Regions from separate parts of the Clostridium facile genome, predicted to be linked through region 2. Evidence: a T-box and tRNA genes for the amino acid it is inferred to sense, from the RefSeq annotation. Region 2 holds a T-box; the other regions hold tRNA genes.

Region 1 (5,939 bases), 900 kb from region 2:
AATAGAAGCAATCTATCATGAAGATAGTTTACAACCGCCTATGGAAACAAGTCAGCGGTTGATTTATGTTACAACAAAGGAGAATCAAAAATAATGTCTAATTTGGTAAGGGCAATTACAGCGGATGGTTCCGCTGTGGCAATTGCGTTGAACTCGACAGAGATTGTGGGAGAGATTGAAAAAATCCACAAGACTTCCGCAGTTGTTACCGCTGCGTTGGGCAGACTGGCAACAGGAGCTTCCCTTATGGGATATATGTTAAAAAACGAACAGGATAGTATTACATTGCGTATCAAAGCAGACGGCCCAGCAGGGAGCTTAATCGCTGTGGCAAATAGCCATGGCAATGTAAAAGCTTATGTGCAAAACCCTGTTGTGGAAATCCCGTTAAACAGCAAAGGAAAATTGGATGTTGCTGGTGCTGTAGGGACGGATGGTTTTTTAAGTGTAATTAAGGATATTGGCTTAAAAGAACCTTATTCTGGACAGGTACCCCTTGTATCCGGGGAGATAGCGGAGGATATTACTAGCTATTACGCTATTAGTGAGCAGATTCCAACGGTGTGCGCTTTAGGTGTTTTGGTAAATCCGGATTTAACTGTCAAATCCGCTGGGGGTTTTCTTATTCAGCTATTGCCTTTTGCGGATGAATCCTGTATTGATATAATTGAAAAAAATATCAAAGAATTGCCCCCTATTTCAGAATTATTTGATTCTGGCTTAACACCGAAGGATGTTTGTATGCGTGTACTGCAAGGATTAGAACCAAATGTATTGGACGAGACCAATGTTGCATATAAATGTGATTGTAGCAGGGAACGGGTTTCCAGAGCATTAATCAGCCTGGGAAAAGAAGAATTACAGGATATGATTGATGGACCGGATGAAACAGAAGTAACCTGTCATTTTTGCAACAAAGCCTACCATTTTAGTAAAGATGAACTGCGAGGATTATTATCTCAAAAAAAATAAAAATAAAATGAAAAAAAGTGTTGACAAATAAAAAGTGGTCTGGTATAATAATATTCGTCGCTTGAGGGAACACCCCGGACGGCGGATAAATGGGAGCATAGCTCAGCTGGGAGAGCATCTGCCTTACAAGCAGAGGGTCATAGGTTCGAGCCCTATTGTTCCCACCATACGGCCCGTTAGTTCAGTTGGTTAGAACGCTTGCCTGTCACGCAAGAGGTCGTCAGTTCGAGTCTGATACGGGTCGCCAACCAGTTGTCTGAAAGAGATTGATTACAAGGGCGACTGAAATGCCTCTGTAGCTCAGTCGGTAGAGCAGAGGACTGAAAATCCTCGTGTCGATGGTTCGATTCCGTCCGGAGGCACCAAAAGACCTTTTCTGAAAAGAGAAGGCAAACATGCGGGTTTAGCTCATCTGGTAGAGCGCCACCTTGCCAAGGTGGAGGTAGCGAGTTCGAGCCTCGTAACCCGCTCCAATAAAATGGCGCCATAGCCAAGTGGTAAGGCAGAGGTCTGCAACACCTTCATCCCCAGTTCAAATCTGGGTGGCGCCTCCATAGAAAACCCTGAATCTAATTTAGATTCAGGGTTTTCTTTTGTTGATTAGGGAAACCACCGGCTATGCCGGTGGAGGTGCCTCGTAAAAAAGCTTTAGCTTCAAGTATTGAGCGAAGCGAGCTACTAACAAGCAATCTAGCAAGTTTATCAAGCTCGGAAAGAAGCATAAGTGCCCGTTTACGGGCGGCGGGGCAGTGAAAGAATGTTCAGTGCGTCTTTAGATGCCCGCCAGTAAAATGCCCTTCTAGGGTTAGTGCATACCACCAGTTCAACTGGTGATTTTGATTTAGGAAAAATCACCGGTTCTAGAGGTATCCTATAAAAAATTTTTAGCTACAGACATCGGGCAAAGTGAGCCGTTAACAATAATCTTGTGATAATAAAAGGTTGCCGTTAACGCAGTGATTTTCTATTTACGGGACGTGGGGTAAGTGACGCAAAAGGAATAAAGTTCAGTCTATTTGGAGACATTTTCCAATAGACCCTTATAGGGTTAAATTAATCCACTAGCTTAGTGTATTTGTCCTATGATAAAGTAGACAAATAAAAACATTAAAGAGGGCTGGTTTACCAGCAGTGGAGCAAGCGATACAATGATCATACTCCTCTGAGGACTGAGCAAATCACTAGCGTACTAGTGGTTTTGATTGCTTGTTTTAGCACAATAAATCTACCAGGGGATGGATTGAAAAAAGGGTTCCTCTTCAAAGGAAAGTATTTGTGTAATAAAAAATATTATTTGCTACCACAAGGTTGTTTACCTATTTACCAGATAGCAGGGTATGTGATAATAAAATTTAATTATATAACCTCCCTTCTAGAAGCAGCATATGACTGGTAGTTTTGATCACTTTATTATGTGGATGATAGAAAAATAATATTTTGTCAGTGATTATTTATGATCCTTTTATGGTGCCGTAATTATTTTGATACTAGTTTTTAATTGAAAAACCATGCTATGATAGAAATATCAATATAAAATAATGAACACGAAACACAGTTTTAGCCCTGTTATATTTGTTTTATATTGATTGGCTTTCGATAAAAAAGGGTTTAGAGAGATACTATTTATGAAAAATAAAAAAATTTTGGTTATGATAATAGGCTGTATACTAATTTTATGGATCATTGCAATGGCTATATACATAACGTCAAAGTGTATGTGGTATCATGAATATATCAGCTCGGCTCCATTATGGGTTTATCTGATTCCTACTTTCTTTATTTATGGAATACCAGTTCTAATCGGGATTTTTACTATTTTCATTTTATTAAAGAGAAGATAAATATGAATAATATTTTATCAAAAGCAAAAAGAAGAAGAAGATTCTGTACATTTAATGCAAAATCAGGAGTTGACATTTGTCAAAACGCACAGATATTACGATTATAAGTGACTTTTTGTTCGACATATGTTATAATAAATTTATCACGTTTACAAGGAGATAATCATATGTTTTTCAAAAGACGCTCAAAATCAAAACAAGCAGAAAATTCAGTTGAGGTAACACAACAAGACCAACTACAGCCAAAAGTTCCAGAAGAAGAAACAGATACTGTAGCAGAACAGCAGTTAGAGCCTGCTGCTCCTGATGAAACAAAAGAAACGCCCCCTGTTGAACCAGCATCACAAACAGAACCAGCTTCTGAAGAACCAGAGCCAGAAATCGGATCAATTAGAACAGAAACAACAGAAAAATTGTTAGCAAAGATTGAAACTTATCAAAAAGAATTGTTTGAAGCAAAAGCTGCTCGGGATGAAAACCGAAAAATGGTGACAAATCGCCAATTTACTTTGTTATTAGGCGGAGTTTCTACTTGCCGTAAAGTACCGGGTATTCCAGGTCACCCCGGTTATGATAACTTATTTTTGACCAAAGACGAAAATCAACAGAAGATGATTCGAGACCATCTTAGAAAAATGTATGGTGTTGTAGATAAAGAATCTTTAGAAAAAACTTGGCGATTTTTATTTACTTCCGGTGCAGAATATGAGGACTTTTTGCATTTTTGGAGCGGTACGCCATCCTTTGAATTGAATAAATTGAACCCAAAAGCAAAAGAAATCTTTTTAAAAGCAAAGGCTTATGCGGAAAATTTCCGTCCAATTGTGGGGGAAAAAGGATTTTTTGCCTGGGATATTAACGAAACGATTACATTATATCGTACAGCGTGTTCGGCTGGTATTATTACCCCACAGGAATTTTGGGAAAGGACACAGCAGTTGGTACGTTTTGCTATTGCACGTTACCATTCCTGGGAAGAATACGCTGTCAGCTTATTGTGTGGTGCTACTTATTTTATGTTCCGCCAAGATAAAATGCAAGAAACCATGTTAGAGAACTTCTTAAATATTAATATTAATATGGTACAATTTTTGTTTGGCCCACAAGGTAAATGGACTACTGCCATGTGGCCAGAACGATTAAATTAATGCACAGATAAACCAAATTGATATCTTTACCACAAAAAAGAACGGTATTGATTTGTATATCTAATGATAAAAAACCAGAGATATTATCTCTGGTTTTTTTAAATAATATCTTTAGATATAGAAAATCTTCTGGCTTTTATCGGGAAAAAGTAGTACAACAATCATAACGGCGAATTTTTTGCGGACCGAAAAAAGGCAATATGAAAAAATAGGTAATTAAAATGGTATTATTTGGTCGAAATGCCATTGATATCATAGGTTATAATCCAATAATAGTCCCTGTGTAAGCCATCAGTTGAGTGGTGGTTTTGATTGACATCGAATAAGCATAGTGATTTAATCGATGGTCAATAAAAGTTTAGTAAATGAAAAATAAGTTTCAAAATTAGCGGGAACCTAAAAATAGCAACATACTTTAGAAAATTCAAAAAAACCCTATAAACAGTTGGTTTTACAGCGATAAGGAAGTATTCACAACAACTTATTACTAACGCTGACAAACAGGCTGTAAACAAAACAGAGAACAAGTCATTAAAAACCTTGTTCTCTGTTTTTGTCATTATTGTATTCCAGTTATCTTTTTAAAATTTTCGTATGCTGTATCATCTTTTAATATTTCTACCATTTCTGGTGTAACTATCTTTTCAAATGCTTTTAAAGAATCCGGTTCTGTAACTTTCGATAAGATAAAGTTCTTAAGCATGAGTGTTAATGGTTCCCCTATAGCAGACTTGTAATTAAAGCCAATTAATTGCATAGTTTTAAGAGTGTCTACACTAATCAATTCTTTAATTTGCTCATAAGATTCAACCTGAGATTTTACAGTTTCAACAGCTTCAGGACTAACACGTTCAGCAGATGCAATCTGCGATTTTTTTATAATTTCTAATATACGGGATACAGTGTTATGTAAATGTTGTATATCTTCATCACTGATAACTACTTTTTCTAATTCTGATTTATATGCTTGAGCGATTCTGACAGCCTCTTCTCGTTCATTAAGTAATTCACTGATTATTTCATCATAAGTATTACGAATTTTATCAATATTTTTTTCCTCTTTTATCGCTCGAATTTTAGTTGATACTGCAGTAGCTGTACCTTTGACTGCTAATTCAGCTAAAGTTGTTCCAAGAGAAAGTAATTCCGTCGTGTATATTTCATTCATAAGTATTTCCTCCTCGGTTTTATGATAAAAAATTATATCACTTTCAATCATCAGAAACAATCTAAAAAGATTACGCAGTAGAACCTCATTTTTGAGGGTACGAGTATAAAATATCGTCTAATGAATTTTCACACTCTGAAAGCCGTATAAATTAAGGGCTTTTTGCCCTCTACTGCGTAACATTTCTATCTCAAAACAGAACAAATCCGCAAGGCTATTATATACGAAATAAAATGTGAGTACAAAGAAAACTTCCGGTGTTGGGTTATCCGATATTGGATTTTCCGACATCGGAAAATCCAACGCAATTAAATAAAGATATATAAAGTAAAGATGAATCAATTACAGATTTAATCAATTATCTATTCCATTCTTTTCCGTCAATTCTTTTTATCGTCACTTAAACTGCCGGAACGGAAGTAAAAGGAAGTGGATATTATCTTTCATATTCCATAATTTACAGAGGGCGCAAGCGGTCTATCCGATTGCGCCCTCTTGTCTACTCCACAGCAAGGGCAGAGAAAACCGTCAAGGACGCGAAGCGTGCATTTTATCCTTGACGGCTTTCTCTGGCTTTGCTATTCACTATCTGTCAAAATGGAACTGCAAAATTGCTTTGATAAGCTGCGCTTCTAATCTATCTTGAATGTCTGTGTTAAAATGCCCTTGAAATACCGAGCGATATTTTATGTATCCTCTGTAATGGTACAGGACAGCGTTTATAGCTTCCTGCTCTCCGGCAACGGCTTTTTCAACCATTTCAAAAGGTATCAGCTTCTTGTTCCTCATACTCCAATCTCTCCATTTCTT
Region 2 (5,939 bases):
TATACAAAAAATAGCGAATTAAAAAGTACTATTTTTGCCCTATTTATGATGTAACGTAATAATAGGAGTTAAACCAGTAATAGCCAGTCTTTTAGGGGTCGTGCAAGTTACCAGTTCAACCGGTGGTTTTGAATTTTGTAAATGATTAGACCAATCCTATTTTATATCAAAATAGGGTTTTATTTTAGATTCAAGTTTAGTAATTTTTTAGTAGAAACGATTTTATTTTACCTATACACTCTTATGACTGTAATATAGCCTCATAAGCACCTACATCAATATCCTATGGATGTACTAAATTTTTGTATTATTGACCCTACAGTTTATAAACCTGTAACTATCATTCTAACAGAAGTTTTCTTTTCATATATTACATTCCTTGATGCTTCAAGCGAAAGCTTTTTATGGGATTCCACTAGTAGGGCTGTTAATTTGTAGAACTGATAAAAATTTCTTCAAATAAGGTTCAAGGCGAACTGCCAATAAAACTCATACCCATATTTTTTCGCTCTGTTCTTCCTATCAATTTACTATCTGTAAATCACTTATCTTTCGCATTTCATATTTTATCAAAGTTTTCTTTTGAATATTCTTTTTTATAAAATATAGCATTAATAATTTACTTTTCATAAACAAAGAAGCACCGGTTTTTTCAAGCAAAAATCGGTGCTTCTTTTATAATACAATATTGTTATCTCAAAACAACATTGATTTTTTCTAGATTTTTCAGTACCTTTTTGATAGCGTTGTCCGCTTCCTCATCATTTAATGTATGGTCATGGGAACGCATTACTAGAGAGAAGGAAACAGATTTTTTACCTTCCCCGATTTGTTCACCACGGAAAATATCAAACAGTTCCAATTGCTCCAAAATCTTGCCTACAGAGGATTTGATTACTTTTTCGATCTCAATCACTGGCAATTCTTCTTCGCAAACAAGGCTTAAATCACGGGTGCTTGCTGGGAATTTTGGCAATGGATGATAGGTAGCCTCCTCGGATTGTGCTGCAAACAAAGCCTGCATATCAAAGTTTGCCACATATGCTTTCGTTCCAATTCCATAATTGTTTAATACCGCTGGATGGATTTCTCCCAATACACCCAATTCCACACCATCTTTCAGGATGGTAGCGCAGCGTCCACTATGGAATGGAATTGCATCTTCTGTAACTGCAATGTCCCAATCTTTGATATTCAAACGATCCAACAACAATTCCACCATACCTTTTAAGGTGTAGAAATCACTGCTACCACCGTATAAGCCGATGACAATTTTATTCAACTCATCTGGCTGAACATCTTTTCCCTTTGGCAGATAAACAGTAGCAATTTCATACATCCAAGCCTGTGGGTTACGGTTGTTGTAGTTGCGAGACAAAACTTCCAACATGGAGGGGATTGCTGTGGTACGCATTACGCTGGTATCTTCCCCTAATGGATTGGAAATGGTAACAGATTCACGCAATTGGCTATCTTTTGGAAGATTAATTTTATCGTAATATTTGGGGCTGATAAACGAATAGGTTGCAATTTCATTGCATCCCAAAGCGCGGAGAATCTCCCCTGTTTTCTTTTCAAACTGCTGTTCAGGAGTCAGGCTTGCTTCCGCAACTCCACGGATAACTGTAGTTGGAATATTGTTATAACCGTAAATCCGAGCAATTTCCTCCGCAATATCCGCTTTGTGTTCAATATCAATTCGGAAAGCTGGTACCTCAATTTGGTCTCCATCCACTTTAAAGGAAAGGCTTTCTAAAATTTTCACCATTTCTTCCCTGGTCAATTGAATTCCCAGGAACTGGTTGGTCCACTCTGGCTCAAAAGTAACTGTTTTTGGAGTTGGGTCAAAGTAAGTTTTGTCAATGGTTCCATCTACAACTTCTCCGCAGCCCAGAATATTTACCAATTCGCATGCACGCATGATAGCATCCTCACAATTGCGGGCATCCAAACCTTTTTCAAACCGGGCGGAAGATTCTGTACGGATTCCTAATGCTTTGGCTGTAGTTCGAACAGAAGCCCCATCAAACATAGCGGATTCAAATACAACAGTTGTGGTGTCGTCCATAATACCACTGTATTCCCCTCCCATAACGCCTGCAACGCCAATTGGTTTTTTGCTATCGCAGATGACCAGCATTTCAGGAGTTAATCTGTGTTCTGCTCCTTCCAGTGTCGTGATGACCTCCCCTTCTCTTGCGGTGCGGATGTGGATGGAATGGTCTTCTACAAACCGTAGGTCAAACGCATGCATTGGTTGACCATATTCCAGCATCACATAGTTGGTAATATCCACCAAGTTATTGATAGGACGCACGCCACTTGCACGTAAACGTTCCCTCATCCAACGTGGAGATGGCCCAATTTTTACGTTTTTCACCATTTTGGCCATATATCTGGTACAGAGGTCGGTATTTTCCACTGTTACATTCAATTCATCATTAATATCACCACCACAGGATTTTACTTCTGGTTTGTTCCAATGCAATGGTGTTTGAAATGTTGCTGCTGCTTCCCTTGCCAAACCTAAAACGGACAAACAGTCTGCACGGTTGGAGGTAATTTCAAATTCTACACAGGTGTCGTTTAATCCAATTGCTTCCCGGATATCCTGGCCAATCTGGCAATCTTCCTGCAATACAAAAATACCATCCTCAATGGCATAAGGGAAATCGTTCTTGGTTAGTTTTAATTCCCCTAAAGAACACATCATCCCCTGGCTCAATACGCCACGGAGTTTTCCTTTTTTAATTTTTTTACCCCCTGGCAGGATTGCACCATCCAAGCAAACTGGCACCAAATCTCCTACAGTTAAATTGGTGGCACCTGTTACAATCTGGATTGGTTCTGGCTGGCCAACTTCCATCTGACAAACCACCAGTTTATCCGCATCTGGGTGTTTTTCAATGGATAATACTTTTCCTACTACAACTTTGGAGATTTCTTCCCCTTCTATTTCATAGCCTTCTACTTTGGAGCCGGACATAGTCATCGCTTCGGAGAATTCCCTTGGGGTTACGTCTACATCCACATAGTCAGAAAGCCATTTCACGGACAAATTCATTACGATCTTCCTCCTATTTCGGAATTATTTTGATTTAAATTGGTTTCCATTAGAACTGAGTTAAAAAACGCATATCGTTTTCAAAGAACATACGCAGGTCGTCAATATTATAGCGGCGCATTACCACACGTTCCAGACCCATACCAAACGCAAATCCGCTGTATTCTTCTGGGTCAATCCCACAGTTCTGCAATACTTTTGGGTGAACCATACCACAACCAAGGATTTCAATCCAGCCTTCCCCTTTACACAAGCGACAGCCTTCCCCCTTACAAGAGAAACACTGAACATCCAGTTCAGCGGATGGTTCTGTAAATGGAAAATGGTGTGGACGGAACCGGACAACCGATTCTTCCCCATATAATTTTTTCACGAAAATCTCCAGAGTCCCTTTCAAATCAGCCATGGTAACGTTTTTATCCACAACCAAGCCTTCAATTTGATGGAATAATGGGGAGTGGGTTGCATCCACCGCATCCGCACGGTATACACGACCTGGTGCAATCACACGAATTGGAGGCTTCTTGTTTTCCATCACACGAATTTGTACAGGGGATGTTTGGGTTCTCAACAGAATATTATCTGTAATGTAGAAAGTGTCCTGGGTATCCCGTGCTGGATGGTTTTTTGGCAGGTTCAACGCCTCAAAGTTATAGTAGTCGGTTTCTACCTCTGGACCTGCTGCAATATCAAACCCCATTCCTAAAAAGATATCTTTAATTTCATCCAAAACAGCGGTTAACGGATGCTTTTTCCCCATTTGGAATTTTTGTCCTGGCAGGGTAACATCAATTTTTTCTGCTTTTAACTGGCGTTCCATCTCCGCTTGTTTGATTTCAGCCATACGGGTTGTGATATCCTGCTCAATATCCCCACGAATCTGGTTTGCCAATTGTCCAATAACGGGGCGTTCTTCTGGGGAGAGTTTTCCCATTTGTTTTAAAATAGAAGTCAGCTCACCTTTTTTGCCTAGGAATTTTACTCTTATGGCATCCAATTCCTTCAGGTCTGTACAGGCATGCAGTGCTTGTTCCGCTGTAGCTTTAATCTGTTCCAGCGCTTGTTTCATCGTATTTGCCTCCTCGATTTATTTTGATTTACTTTCCTAAAATTGTGTTTCCACAAACTCATATAACAAAAAAGGCTCCGCCCCTATAAGGGACGAAGCCATTGGTTCCGTGTTACCACCCTGATTCCCAGCTCAAAATAGCCAGGCACTCAACACCTTTAACGGGGGCAAACCGTCACTGCCTACTCAAGTTCAACAGAGCCACTCACGGGGGAAATTCGGAAATCAGGCATGTGGTTTGCTTACAGACGGTGGCAAACCTCTCTGATGCCATGCGGTTCTGATTCTTACTAAAACCCGGTCTATGTGTTTGTGAAAACAAAAACTCATTTTAATAGTACATTGATAGGTACCATTAATGAAAACAATATTATTAAAATTAATTCTATTTTTTTATTATAACAAGATTCTCCTGTAAAGGCAAGAGATTTCTATTGTACTAATAAAAAAATTATGCTAAAATATTGTATAAACTGCCATAATGTCAGAAAAAATCCTTTTTATAAGAATATCTATATGGAGGAATGAAAATGGACTATATCCACCAAACAGTAAAACGGGAAGTAACCAAAAAAGAGAAACGTCAGCAAACCCTTTTGGTTTTTATTTGTATTTTTATTTTTGGATGCATTTTCTTTTTTGCCTCTAAAATGGGGATATTCTCAATTATCGGATATATTGTAGCAATTGCCGTGGTTTACTATGCCTGCAAGGTAGTAGGTAAGACCAAACAGGTTTATGATTATACCCTAGACGAAGGCAGATTTACTGTTCTGTTAACAGCGCAGCGGAAACAAGACAGAATGTTTGTCCGTCCAGTACATGATTTTCTTTCTTATACAAATAAAGATGGAATTAATCTAGAAAAGTCCAACTACGAACAGGTTTTATATGCTACAAAACATCCCGATTATAAGAACAATAAATATATCTGTTTCCGTTCCCGTAGCACTGGGAAACCCAGCTTATTGGTCATTTCCCCGGATGAAACAATGGACCGAGCAATATTGGACTGCCTACACCAACAAGACCAAACAGAGCAAATTGAAAAAATAGTAGAACAACATACAAAGACAGAAGAATCTACGGAACAAACCGAAAGATAGGAGGAACCTATTATGAAAAAAATTGCCAGCTTTACTGTTGATCACACCAAACTGGGGATTGGTATGTATATCTCTCGTATAGATGATGACATTGTCACCTATGATGTCCGGATGGTAAAACCCAATGGAGGGGTTTACCTTTCTAATCCATCTATGCATACAATAGAACATCTTTTTGCCACTTATGCACGCAACACAGAACATGCTGACCATGTGGTTTATGTAGGGCCAATGGGGTGCCGTACTGGGTTCTATTTTATTACCCGTAATCTACCTCACGAAACCGCAATCGAAATTGTTCGTCAATCCATGGAGTTTATCAAAGATTTTGAAGGGGAAATCCCAGGGGCAACAGAACCGGAATGTGGAAATTATCTGGAACATGATTTGCCTTCCGCCAAACGGGACGTTATCCAAATTTTAGAAAAATTAGAAAACTATTCCGTAGAACAACTGCAATATAACTGTTAATACGCACAAAATTATTTATTAAAACTAGTTAAGGCTACTAGAATACGCTGATATTTTGTAAACATTCTTTGTGTTGCAGTTGCATTTTTTCTAATTTATTGTATAATAGGAGTAAGCTTGTTACTGAATTGTAATAAGTTGTTACGGTTTAGAAATCTTTCTTTTGAAAACCGACAAATTTATTATGAGGAGAACTTATTATGGCACTTCACAACTGTAATGAGGCAGA
Region 3 (5,939 bases), 1.9 Mb from region 2:
GGTATGGCTCTGTTTTGGTTACCAACAAAGGGGAATTTTTATTAAAACAGTCTTAGGCTTTTTTGGAGTTAATTTTTTGTATGCTGGTGTAATGATGGCACTCTGGATATTTGTCTGTCCTGTAGGGATGTATTGGAACAACGGTGTGGCGTATTTTCACATTTCCGCATTAGCATTGGTCATTGGAACAATTGTCGCTTATATTGTAGTACGTGTAATCTGTTTTTTATGGAACAAACGGGTACATGCCAAGGAGTTATACCAAATTAAAATTATATGGAATCAAAAAGAAGCCAATTTATCTGCTTTTTATGATACAGGAAATCGGTTAATCGACCCATTTACAGGACATCCTGTCGTAATCTGTGAATATCAGGCAGTTAAAAATTTATTACCCGCTTCCATTCAGCAGGTTTTGGAATCTGGTCAATACATACAATCCACTGAGCTTTTGCAGGCGGTAAAATTCCATCTGATTCCATTCCAGACAGTAGGAGGAGAAAGCTTTATTGTAGGGTTTGCCCCCGACCAGTTTTATTTAGAAGAAAAACCGGTGAGCGGTTTTATGATAGGGATTACTGTGAATCATCTTTCCCATGGAGAGTTTCAAGCAGTCCTCCCAGCAAAATTCAATTAAGGAGTGAAAGGTTATGTTTTTAAAATGGCTATGGAAAAAACGGAATCAATTATTACGATATTTAGGGCTAGTGGATCCTGTCCATTACATCAATGGTGCGGATACCTTACCGCCCCCTTTAGATAAGGAACAGGAACAGATTGTGTTTCGAAAATTATCGGAAAATGACCCTTGGGCAAGGGAACAGTTGATTGTACATAATTTAAGGCTGGTTGTTTATATCGCAAAAAAATTTGAATCCACTGGAATTGGCATTGAGGATTTAATTTCGATTGGGACCATTGGGTTAATCAAAGCGGTGAACACATTTTCCCCTGAAAAAAATATTAAGCTAGCTACCTATGCTTCTCGCTGCATTGAAAATGAAATTTTGATGTATTTAAGGAAAACCAATCCTTTAAAAAATGAAGTTTCGATTGACGAGCCATTAAAAATTGATTGGGATGGAAACGAACTGTTGTTGTCCGATGTGTTGGGGACAGAAAATGATTGTGTGAATAAAGGAATTGAAGAACGGGTAGAGCGGGATTTAGTAGTAGATTGTATTAATAAGTTAGGAGATAGGGAACGGGAAATTATGCAGCTGAGGTTTGGCATGGTGGATGGAAACGAATATACCCAAAAGGAAGTGGCAGATAAAATTGGAATTTCCCAATCCTATATTTCCAGGCTGGAGAAAAAGATTATCACAAGGTTGAAAAAAGAGATAGAACGGGTTAATATCTAATAAAATTGCTTTGTCGTTTTGGATGAAAAATTGCTGTTTAAAAAAATCGAAAAAAATAAAAATAAAATGAAAAAAAGTGTTGACAAATAAAAAGTGGTCTGGTATAATAATATTCGTCGCTTGAGGGAACACCCCGGACGGCGGATAAATGGGAGCATAGCTCAGCTGGGAGAGCATCTGCCTTACAAGCAGAGGGTCATAGGTTCGAGCCCTATTGTTCCCACCATACGGCCCGTTAGTTCAGTTGGTTAGAACGCTTGCCTGTCACGCAAGAGGTCGTCAGTTCGAGTCTGATACGGGTCGCCAACCAGTTGTCTGAAAGAGATTGATTACAAGGGCGACTGAAATGCCTCTGTAGCTCAGTCGGTAGAGCAGAGGACTGAAAATCCTCGTGTCGATGGTTCGATTCCGTCCGGAGGCACCAAAAGACCTTTTCTGAAAAGAGAAGGCAAACATGCGGGTTTAGCTCATCTGGTAGAGCGCCACCTTGCCAAGGTGGAGGTAGCGAGTTCGAGCCTCGTAACCCGCTCCATTTTTTATCCGAAGTTAAAAGGTTTAACTTTGGATTTTTTATTTGTTATGATCGATTTTCATGTAGTATAAGATAGCATTTGCGGGTTTAGCTCATCTGGTAGAGCGCCACCTTGCCAAGGTGGAGGTAGCGAGTTCGAGCCTCGTAACCCGCTCCAAATGGTTTGCCTTATCCTTTTTAAATAAAGGGTAAGGCTTTTTCATTAGGAAACTTTTATAGAAGGATATGATAAGATACCAATTTTTAAGATGATTGATCATAAAATATCTGCTATTAAAATTTATCTATGTAAAGAAAAGTATAGATAAATATTTTACAGATGTTGTAATTCTATAGGAAGTTCAATCTGATAAAGATAAATTTCCTTCTCTATGATTTTATTGGAATATCTGTTATAATATTTGTAGAATAGAATGAATGCACTGGGGGAGTATATTGTGGCTTATGGAAAGACAATAGAATTATTCCTTGTCAATGGAACAGCGGATAGTTTAACAACAGCGGAATTGTCCAACTGGAATGGAAAAGCAATTAAAATCCCAAGAACTGAAGTAGCAGAATGTGAACGGGAGGATATTCAAGGAGTAGGGGTATATTTTTTGTTCTGCCAAGAAGATGATGGGACAGATTCTGTTTATATTGGGGAAGCTGAAAATGTTTTAATAAGATTAAAACAGCATTTGAGTGATTTTAAGGCGGGAAAAGAAAAATATTATTGGAATACAGCTGTTGCATTCCTCGGTAGGGATTTAAACAAAGCATTAGGGCGTTATTTAGAGGATCAATTGTTTCACATTGCGAAAAAATGCAATCGCTATAAAATACTTACAAAGGCAACTTATAATACAACCATTAAGGAATCTCAACGCGCATCAATGGAAGAATTTATGGATAACATAAAGATTTTGCTGAACGCATTGGGATATAAAGTATTAACACCAGTACCGCAAGCCACTAGTACAACTACATATTTATATTGTAAAAGCTCAGATGCCTCGGCAAAAGGTTTTATTAGTATTGGTGGATTTACTGTATTAAAAGGGTCCACAATTTCCGACCGTATGGCTCCATCCTTTCCAACAGGGGCGAAAAGTTATTATAATCTGAGGAATCAATTGATAGCTGATGGGATTATTATCAATGGTGTTTTTGAGCAGGATTATGAGTTTAATGCCCCATCCGCTGCCTCTGCGGTTGTTTTAGGACGTGCCTCTAATGGAAAATTGTATTGGAAAACAGAGGATGGAAAAACACTAAAAGAAATACTTTAAATGCTCAAGACCGCTTGGTTGATACACAGCCCCTAAAAGAGGATATTATCGGCTTAATTCCTATGGGGATTGAATTATATTATGCACTGTCACCTGTAAACGGGTTTAAAATAGTACTATTTTATTTATATAACCTTTTACTTTTTTAGTTCCTATAAAGCTCGCTGTTATGATTGTTGCACGACTCTTTTTCTTCCCTTGATAAAACAGGGAGATTAGATACCATTGAAAAAAAGCTGATTCTTAGATAAGAATCAGCTTTTCTTTTTGCTGCATTTTACATTTTGTTATACTCGATACAATAAATCGGTATAGGTTGGCATTGGCCAGTATTCAGAAGAAGTAATCGTTTCCATTGCATCAACACAATTCCGCAAGCTCTCCATTTGTGGAATGACCTTATCACGATAGTTTACTGCTGTCTGCCATAAATCGTTTGTATGAGCAGCGTTTACTTCTTGTTCCAGGATTTCCATAATATCATGGACACAGTCAATCATAGAGGATAATTGGTTAACCAGTTTTAACATTGCTTTATTCTCTACGCCACTGCTGGTCACTTCATTATAAGAAGCGGAAATATCACCGACATATTTTATAGCGGCAGGAAGAATCTGACGTTTTGTCATCTCTAACATGGTATTTGCTTCGATGCTGATTGTTTTGATATAGTTTTCCAGCATGATTTCATAACGGGATTCACATTCCTTTGGAGTAAAAATACCATAACGTTGGAACAGTTCGATACTTTTATCCATGATAAACGCCTTTGCTGCATCTACAGAATTTGAAATGTTTGGTAAGCCACGGCGTTCTGCTTCTTCCACCCATTTCTCAGAATAACCGTTCCCGTTAAAGATTACTTTGCCATGGTGGTACATAGTTTCATGCACAATCAGGCGGACATCACGGTCAAAATCATCGGTGCTTTCCAAAATATCGGCAAAGGTTTCCAAGGATTCTGCCATAATGGTATTCAATACCCAGTTAGAAGAAGCAATAGAGGCAGAGGAACCAACCATACGGAATTCAAATTTGTTTCCAGTAAACGCAAATGGGGAAGTTCTGTTCCGGTCACTATCATCTTTTGGCAAGTTTGGCAGGATGGTTACTTTTGTGTTGAGTACTCCATTAGAAGATTTTTCTTCTGCTACACCATCCGCAATATGCTGTAATGTTGCGGTTAAATGTTCTCCTAAAAATATGGATATAATTGCTGGTGGAGCTTCGTTTGCCCCCAAACGGTGGTCGTTTCCAGGAGAGGCAGCGGTTAAACGGAGCAATTCTGGATATTTATCAATCGAACGGATAACAGCACACAGAAAAATCAAAAACTGCATGTTTTCATATGGGGTTTTTCCTGGATCCAACAAGTTGATGCCATCATCGGTGGATAAAGACCAGTTGTTGTGTTTACCAGAGCCATTGATGTGTTCAAACGGTTTTTCATGCAGCAAGCATGCTAGACCGTTCTGTTTTGCGACAGAACGCATTAATTCCATGGTTAACTGGTTATGGTCGGTTGCCACATTGGCAGAATCAAATACAGGCGCCATTTCATGTTGTGCCGGCGCTACTTCATTGTGTTTTGTTTTGGAGTTAATCCCATATTGCCAAAGCTGGTCATCCAACTGGCGCATATAATCCGCAATCCGTAAACGGATACGGCCACAGTAGTGGTCATCCATCTCTTGGCCTTTTGGCGGTTTTGCACCAAACAAGGTGCGTCCACAGATTTTTAAATCCAAACGATCTTCATAATTTTTTCGGTCAACTAAAAAATATTCCTGTTCTGCCCCTACGGTTGGGATAACACGGGTAGAAGTATGGTTGCCAAAAAGTTTTAAAACACGCAATGCTTGGGTATTTACTACTTCCATGGAACGAAGCAATGGGGTTTTGGTATCCAATGCCTCTCCAGTATAAGAACAGAACGCGGTTGGAATATATAAAGTACCTTCTTTGATAAAAGCAGGGGAACTGCAATCCCAAATGGTATATCCTCTTGCTTCAAAGGTATTCCTTAACCCTCCGTTTGGAAAGGAGGAAGCGTCAGGTTCTCCTTTAATCAGTTCTTTTCCGGAAAACTCTAAAATAATTGAACCATCTCCTTGAGGAGATAAAAAGCTATCATGCTTACCGGCAGTAATCCCAGTCATTGGCTGGAACCAATGGGTAAAATGGGTTGCCCCATTTTCCACTGCCCAATCTTTCATGGCAGACGCCACAATACTTGCGATTTCTGGATCAAGGGAACGTCCGTGATCCATGGACGCTTTTAAGCTTTTATAGGTTTCTTTTGGCAGGCGTTCTTTCATCACACGTTGGTCGAACACCTTACATCCAAACTTTTGTGCGAAACTTTTCATAGTGTAATCCTCCATTTTCCATTACAGCAGGTGAATTCCATGGCTGTCACAAACTGAAATCATACTTTCTGGCCAAACAGAAGCCTGTACTTCACCAATATGGGCTTTTTCCAATAATACCATACATAAGCGGGATTGTCCGATACCGCCACCCATGGTAAGAGGAAGTTCGCCGTTTAGTAACATTTGATGGAATGTAAAGTTCTTACGTTCCTCGCATCCAGCAGCTTTGAGCTGGTTTTCCAGTGCATGCTGGTCAACACGGATTCCCATAGAGGATAATTCCATGGCACGTTCCAATACTGGATACCAAATGAGCAAATCTCCGTTTAAATTCCAGTCATCATAGTCAGGGGCACGGCCGTCATGAGGTTTTCCATCTTTTAAAGGACCGCCAATCTGC

What was found. A T-box is a leader RNA that pairs with one kind of tRNA and senses whether it is charged. The one in region 2 lies ahead of pheS (phenylalanine--tRNA ligase subunit alpha), so its partner is inferred to be a tRNA-Phe.
Region 1: it encodes a tRNA-Phe, which carries the amino acid that the T-box ahead of pheS (phenylalanine--tRNA ligase subunit alpha) is inferred to sense. The anticodon was not compared.
Region 3: it encodes a tRNA-Phe, which carries the amino acid that the T-box ahead of pheS (phenylalanine--tRNA ligase subunit alpha) is inferred to sense. The anticodon was not compared.

Annotation. Positions count from the first base shown of each region.
Region 1 is NZ_JACOQK010000001.1:1,173,045-1,178,983, reverse strand. It holds gene H8Z77_RS04955 (class I SAM-dependent DNA methyltransferase) at 1-94, shown strand, start outside; gene hslO (Hsp33 family molecular chaperone HslO) at 94-972, shown strand; tRNA gene H8Z77_RS04945 (tRNA-Val) at 1,064-1,139, shown strand; tRNA gene H8Z77_RS04940 (tRNA-Asp) at 1,143-1,219, shown strand; tRNA gene H8Z77_RS04935 (tRNA-Phe) at 1,262-1,337, shown strand; tRNA gene H8Z77_RS04930 (tRNA-Gly) at 1,370-1,445, shown strand; tRNA gene H8Z77_RS04925 (tRNA-Cys) at 1,453-1,526, shown strand; gene H8Z77_RS04920 (DUF1266 domain-containing protein) at 2,981-3,961, shown strand; gene H8Z77_RS04915 (hypothetical protein) at 4,521-5,129, opposite strand; gene H8Z77_RS04910 (helix-turn-helix domain-containing protein) at 5,715-5,918, opposite strand; gene H8Z77_RS04905 (RNA polymerase sigma factor) at 5,890-5,939, opposite strand, start outside.
Region 2 is NZ_JACOQK010000001.1:2,072,011-2,077,949, forward strand. It holds gene pheT (phenylalanine--tRNA ligase subunit beta) at 692-3,064, opposite strand; gene pheS (phenylalanine--tRNA ligase subunit alpha) at 3,114-4,133, opposite strand; T-box leader at 4,219-4,447, opposite strand; gene H8Z77_RS08670 (DUF6106 family protein) at 4,664-5,239, shown strand; gene H8Z77_RS08675 (S-ribosylhomocysteine lyase) at 5,252-5,710, shown strand; gene H8Z77_RS08680 (peptidoglycan DD-metalloendopeptidase family protein) at 5,911-5,939, shown strand, end outside.
Region 3 is NZ_JACOQK010000001.1:146,877-152,815, forward strand. It holds gene H8Z77_RS00545 (sigma-E processing peptidase SpoIIGA) at 1-637, shown strand, start outside; gene sigE (RNA polymerase sporulation sigma factor SigE) at 651-1,364, shown strand; tRNA gene H8Z77_RS00555 (tRNA-Val) at 1,515-1,590, shown strand; tRNA gene H8Z77_RS00560 (tRNA-Asp) at 1,594-1,670, shown strand; tRNA gene H8Z77_RS00565 (tRNA-Phe) at 1,713-1,788, shown strand; tRNA gene H8Z77_RS00570 (tRNA-Gly) at 1,821-1,896, shown strand; tRNA gene H8Z77_RS00575 (tRNA-Gly) at 1,978-2,053, shown strand; gene H8Z77_RS11660 (GIY-YIG nuclease family protein) at 2,334-3,167, shown strand; gene H8Z77_RS00585 (glutamine synthetase III family protein) at 3,455-5,536, opposite strand; gene asnA (aspartate--ammonia ligase) at 5,558-5,939, opposite strand, start outside.